Linked DNA regions of Labrenzia sp. PHM005. The protein of the gene in region 2 interacts with the protein of the main gene of each other region in a pairwise test. Links are inferred from orthologs where the notes say so. Each region holds a gene or a part of one and is shown on either strand. Other genes may lie near its edges.

The links. Proteins that work in one complex are often made in the same cells at the same time.
Region 1: the proteins of ribD (region 2) and accC interact in binary tests that used the Escherichia coli proteins (3 or more experiments, as listed by UniProt). The link is inferred for Labrenzia sp. PHM005 from one-to-one orthologs.

The regions. Positions count from the first base shown.
Region 1 is NZ_CP041191.1:3,480,718-3,483,756, reverse strand. What follows is about bases 132-2,940. They hold accC (acetyl-CoA carboxylase biotin carboxylase subunit), read left to right. Parts: upstream 132-767; coding sequence 768-2,114; downstream 2,115-2,940. Other genes in these bases: FJ695_RS15790 (hypothetical protein), read right to left, coding at 2,158-2,940; accB (acetyl-CoA carboxylase biotin carboxyl carrier protein), read left to right, coding at 267-752. Outside these bases: more of FJ695_RS15790, read right to left, coding at 2,941-3,039. UniProt on the Escherichia coli protein: This protein is a component of the acetyl coenzyme A carboxylase complex; first, biotin carboxylase catalyzes the carboxylation of the carrier protein and then the transcarboxylase transfers the carboxyl group to form malonyl-CoA.
Region 2 is NZ_CP041191.1:4,718,484-4,721,702, forward strand. The notes cover bases 139-3,127. They hold ribD (bifunctional diaminohydroxyphosphoribosylaminopyrimidine deaminase/5-amino-6-(5-phosphoribosylamino)uracil reductase RibD), read right to left. Parts: upstream 2,203-3,127; coding sequence 1,075-2,202; downstream 139-1,074. Other genes in these bases: ribH (6,7-dimethyl-8-ribityllumazine synthase), read right to left, coding at 139-295; FJ695_RS21350 (riboflavin synthase), read right to left, coding at 462-1,073; nrdR (transcriptional regulator NrdR), read right to left, coding at 2,217-2,693; glyA (serine hydroxymethyltransferase), read right to left, coding at 2,719-3,127. In the rest of the region: more of ribH, read right to left, coding at 1-138; more of glyA, read right to left, coding at 3,128-3,219. UniProt on the Escherichia coli protein: Converts 2,5-diamino-6-(ribosylamino)-4(3h)-pyrimidinone 5'-phosphate into 5-amino-6-(ribosylamino)-2,4(1h,3h)-pyrimidinedione 5'-phosphate.

The DNA.
Region 1 (3,039 bases), 1.2 Mb from region 2 along the record:
CTTTAGTTTTGACGCGGTTTCAGGGGTTTTCCTGACCCCTTTGAATGCCTATAAGAAGCTTGGTCCGGTTTCGTAGGGAAATCAGACAAAGTATCTAGATCCGCTTTACAGTTCGGCGGAGCAATAAGCGTGTTGCTGCTTAGCTAATATCTGGCCGTACTGACCTTTTGGGGTTGGCGCGGCCAAAATTGCGACTTGGAACAGATCGCCAATCAGTTTCCTGCAAGCGAACGCTTCTTGCGGCCCGAGTACGAGAGCCAGAAGACATGAATAAAGATAACAAGAGTTTCGACACGGCGCTGATCCGCGATTTGGCCGTTTTGCTTGATGAGACCAATCTGACCGAAATCGAACTGGAACAGGGCGAGACCCGTATCCGGGTCGCCCGTGAGATTTCGTTTACAGCCCCAGTCAGTGTTGCAGCTCCCGCAGCAGCGCCAGCACCGGTTGCCCCAGTTGCAGCTGCTGCACCGGCTGCAACCGCAGCTCCCGCCCCGGCCGCCGACGCGTCCAGCCATCCGGGCACCATCACCTCACCGATGGTTGGAACTGCCTATCTGGCGGCAGAACCGGGCGCAGCCCCGTTCATCCAGGTTGGCGACAAAGTCGCAGAAGGCCAGTCGATCCTGATCATTGAAGCCATGAAAACGATGAACCATATCCCGGCGACCAAAGCTGGCACGGTCAAGCAGATCCTCGTGGAAGACGCCCAGCCGGTGGAATTCGGCGAACCGCTCATTATCGTCGAATAAGGAGCCGTTCCGGCCATGTTCTCCAAAATCCTTATCGCGAACCGCGGCGAAATTGCCCTGCGCATCTTGCGTGCTTGTAAAGAGCTTGGCATTTCCACGGTCGCAGTTCATTCCACCGCGGACGCCGACGCCATGCATGTTCGCCTGGCTGATGAAAGCGTCTGTATCGGTCCTCCGGCCGCACGCGACAGCTATCTGAACATTCCGCAGCTTCTCGCCGCCTGTGAAATCACCGGCGCGGATGCGGTTCATCCGGGCTACGGCTTCCTGTCCGAAAACGCGCGGTTTGCGGAAATCCTGGAAGCTCATGACATTGTCTTCATTGGCCCAACCTCCGATCACATCAAGATCATGGGCGACAAGATCCAGGCGAAACAAACCGCCAAGGACCTCGGAATTCCGGTGGTTCCAGGATCTGATGGCGAAGTGACAGCGGCTGACGATGCCCATGCGATTGCGCGGGAAATCGGCTTCCCGGTTCTGGTGAAAGCAGCAAGTGGCGGCGGCGGCCGCGGCATGAAAGTTGCGCTGACCGAGGCCGATCTCGATACGGCCCTGTCTACGGCCCGCTCCGAGGCAAAAGCCGCATTCGGCGACGATGCCCTCTACATGGAAAAATATCTCGGCAAGCCGCGGCACATCGAGATCCAGGTTCTGGGGGACGGTCAAGGCAATGCAGTTCACTTGGGTGAGCGCGACTGTTCCTTGCAACGCCGACACCAGAAAGTTCTGGAAGAAGCCCCTTCCCCGTGCCTCAACCCGGAACAGCGCGCTGAGATTGGCGAAATCGTTGCCAATGCCATGCGCAAGCTGAAATACCGCGGCGTCGGTACGGTTGAGTTCCTCTACGAAAACGGCGAGTTCTATTTCATCGAAATGAACACCCGCCTGCAGGTGGAACACCCGGTCACGGAAATGATCACTGGCATCGACCTTGTCAATGAACAGATCCGGATTGCGGCTGGTGGCACCCTGGACATGAGCCAGGATGACATTTCCTTTGACGGTCATGCGATCGAGTGCCGCATCAACGCGGAAGACCCGGTCACCTTCGCACCGTCACCGGGCACGATTACCTATTACCACCCGCCGGGCGGTCTGGGCGTGCGCGTCGATTCAGGCGTTTATCAGGGTTACAAAATCCCGCCCTATTACGACAGCCTGATCGGCAAGTTGATCGTACACGGCCGCAACCGCGTCGAATGCATGATGCGCCTGCGCCGGTGCCTCGACGAGTTTGTCGTCGACGAAATCAAGTCGACCATTCCGCTGTTCCGCAATCTGGTTGAAAACCAGGATATCGCCAACGGCCAGTACGACATTCACTGGCTGGAGAAATACCTGGCGGACAAATCGAAATGACAAAGGGGCGGCAACGCCCCTTTTTCTTTGGTCTTGAATAAAGTCAGATAAACCCCAAGATCGCTGCCGCCAATGCGTTGTCGTTGGTAGCGACGACACACGGTGTTCCGCTCGGCACGGAGATTTCGAATTTTGGATCACCGTTGTCGGTGTAGATCAGCCCTATGACGGTGGCGACGTCATATTTCTGCGTCTGCGGATAGCCGCGTACGACATACGAATTGGCCGGGACCGTGAAGCCGATCGTATTCTTATATCCTTCCGTTTCACTCGACTGTTTTTGATCCGTAGTTGTGGTTCCGCGGCTGTAGGAATACATGCTGCCGATATCGACAACGCCAGCGATTTTGTAAGATGGGATCTTGAAGCTGTGCATCGATGAGTTCTGGTAGATCGTCACACTACCGGCCGTATCGGATGCCGACCTCTCGAGGCTCAAGTTTGTATCAAAGGTCAGCGGGTTCTTCACAAACGGTATATCAAACCGGATTTCCTTCAGTCCCTGAAATAGATTGGCAACCTCTGCGGTTTTCGGGATCGCGGAAATGATCGACACATTATTGATGTAAGTTCGGCTTTTGCCGGTGAACTGATTATAGGCAAGATTGACGATAGTCCGGCGGATGGTGTCCTGGCCGGCCGTCACCAGAAGCTTCAATCCGGTATCATTGACTTGGGAGAAGATCTGATAGCTGTTCGCATTTCGCTGATTGTACAGGTCAACTTCCCGCTTGATGCTGTCCAACAATGGAAGTTGTTGCGTGACGTTGTTCTTGGCTGTTTCGAACAGCCCAACAGGGGCCGCAACCAACTGGTCTGTTTGCGGATTTCCTTGGATCGCAGGTAGATAAGAAATGACAAAAGCGACCAGCCGCTTGCCATAACGTTTAGTGTCTTTTGAATCGATACTCGCCGTCTGGCAGTA
Region 2 (3,219 bases):
CGATCAAGTCCATGACCACGCGGTTGGATTCATTTGCGACGATGTCGTAGTGCGTGGTTTCCCCACGGATCACAACACCCAGAAGAACAAAGCCATCATACAGCGTACCCTCGTTTTCCATCGCAGTCATTGCCATGGAAAGGGCTGCCGGGATCTCCAAGACCCCCGGAACCGCTACACGATCATAGGCTGCACCGGCTGCTTCGATCGTCTTGATCGCGCCTTCGGCCAGGGAATCGGCCAGGTCATCATAGAAGCGGGCTTCAATGATCAGGAGTTTCGGTGCAGCGCTCATGGGTTTCATCCTTTATAAGGCCGCGACAGGAACCACGTCTGCCCCGGTTTGTCCAGTGTCATTCGTGCAAGACCGTTAAAACCAGGCAACATAGCTGTCACCCGGGTTCACCAGCAGGACCACCTGAGACCGGTCCTCGTTGTTCTTGAAAGTGTTGGGACGTCCCCTACCCGGTCTTGGTGAATTCCGCAAGACGTGCCGCGTAACGGGCCATCATATCCACTTCGAGATTGATCTGGTCGCCAACCTTGCGATCTGACCAGTTGGTCACTTCAAGTGTGTGCGGGATCAGAAAGACGGAAAACAGAAGGCCCTCGACTTCATTCACCGTCAGCGATGCCCCATTCAGGGCAACAGAGCCTTTTTTGGCAATGAACGGGGCCGCCTCTTCTGGTGCCCGGAACTGGAAATAGACAGAATCCGGGTGGTCTTCGCGTTTTGTGACTTCGGCAAGGCCATCAACGTGCCCCAGCACCAAGTGGCCGCCGAGTTCGGCGCCCATGGTCAAGGAGCGCTCTAAGTTGATGTCTTGACCGGCGGCCCAGTCGGCTACATTGGTCAAGGCCAGCGTTTCTGCGGCCGATTCCACTTCAAACCAATTGCCATCGGCACTGTTTTCTTTGGCTGTGACCGTGTGGCAAACACCATCGCAGGCAATCGACGCGCCGATATCGAAACTGTCCGTATCGTAGACGGTCTTTATCCGGGTGCGCTTTCCTGCTGGAATATCGTCGCACTTAATGATTTGGCCAAGGTCGGTCACAATACCGGTGAACATGTCAGGCTCCACGCCGTCTGAGGTAAGTGTATCGATCGGGACCAAAATGTCCGGCACCGATGCGGTCGAAATTGGGGTCGTTGAGCACTTTTGCAAGATCCAGATCGTGCAGAGCCGGTATGCCGCCTACGCCAATCTTGATATCGCCGGTTACGACACACAGGTCATCGATCAGCCCTGCGTTTAGGAATGACGAGGCAAGCCGCGCGCCCCCTTCGACCATGACGCGGGTGATGCCGCGTGTCGCAAGTGCGCTTAAGATCACACTGGGATCAATCCCGGTGTCTGCCGCCGGAACCCGGATAATGTTGACGCCAGCGGCGGACAAAGCATCGATCCGCTCACCATCAGCGTCATTGCTGCAAATCAGCCAGACCGGGACATCCACACAGGTTTTGACCAGCTTTGAAGTCACAGGCAAACGGGCCTGCCGGTCTACGACAACACGAACCGGCGACCGGTGATGCAATCCCGGCAGACGGCAGGTTAGTTGCGGGTCGTCGGCTAGCGCCGTTCCGCTGCCGACGAGAATGGCATCGGATGCAGCCCGGAAGCCATGAACCATACGCATGGAGAGCGGGCCGGATATTTTAATCTGCCCCTCACCTTCCCGGCCGATAAATCCATCTTGGGAAACCGCAAGTTTCAAAAACACACTTGGGCGCTGCTTTACCTGGCGCAGGGTGAAGCCATGATAGACGGCTTTGATGGAAGCTTCCCGTACGCCGGTCACAACTTCGATCCCGGCATCTTCAAGCATTTTGACGCCGCGGCCAGAAACCCGCGGATTGGGGTCGAGCATTCCGACAACCACCCGTTTGACACCGGCCTCAATCAAGGCCAACGAACAGGGCGGCGTACGTCCATAATGAGAACAAGGCTCCAGGGTGACATAACATGTAGCACCCTTTGCCTTATCACCGGCTTGATTGAGCGCGTTGACCTCCGCATGAGCCATGCCTGGCCGCGACGTCACACCCCGGCCAACGAGGGCCGGCAGACCATCTTCGGTTTCGCGGACAATCAGAGCGGCAACGGAAGGGTTCGGCCACACCCGGCCAAGCCCGCGACGGGCAAGCCGTTCGGCTGCCGCCATAAACCGGTTATCAGTGTCACTGATCTTGGACATTGGCGACGCGCGGTTCAGTCTTTGTCCGCCAGCGGCGCATCCGGATCACTCAGCTCATCCAATAGAGCCTCGAAGTCCTTGGCCTCGCGGAAATTCTTGTAAACTGAGGCAAAGCGAACATAAGCAACATCATCGACCTCTTTGAGGCCTTCCATGACGTGATTGCCAATGGTTTCTGCGGTGATTTCGCTTTCGCCGGAACTTTCCAGCTGGCGCACGATGCCGCTGACCATCCGCTCTATCCGCTCCGGATCCACCGGACGCTTGCGCACCGCGATTTGTACCGAGCGCATCAGTTTTTCCCGATCAAACGGGACACGGCGTCCAGAGCGCTTGAGCACCATTAACTCGCGCAGCTGAACCCGTTCAAAGGTGGTGTAGCGGCCGCCGCAGGTGTTGCAGATCCTGCGGCGGCGAATGGCTGTGTTGTCCTCGGTCGGGCGGGAATCCTTAACTTGGGTTTCATCGCCGCCGCAAAACGGACATTTCATGTGTCAAAGCTCCTGAACGAGCCGGTTACCCCCCGTAGATCGGGAACCGTGCTGTCAGTGCTTCTACCTTGGCTTTGACCGCGGCTTCAACCGCTGCGTTGCCCTCTTCACTGTTTGCGGCCTTCAAACCATCCAACACTTCCGTGATCAGCATGCCAACTTCGCGGAATTCGGCCACACCGAAGCCGCGCGTGGTCGCTGCCGGGGTGCCGAGGCGGATACCGGAGGTTACAAACGGCTTTTCCGGGTCGAACGGAATGCCGTTCTTGTTGCAGGTGATGTTGGCCCGGCCGAGAGATTTTTCCGCAGCCTTACCAGTCGCGTTCTTCGGACGCAGATCCACAAGCATCAAGTGGTTGTCGGTGCCGCCGGAAACGATATCCAACCCCTGTTCTTTCAAGGATTCAGCCAAAGCCTTGGAGTTGGCAACAACTGACTGGGCGTAGGCCTTAAACTCCGGCTGAAGCGCTTCCTTGAACGCAACTGCCTTCGCCGCAATCACATGCATCAGCGGGCCGCCTTGCAA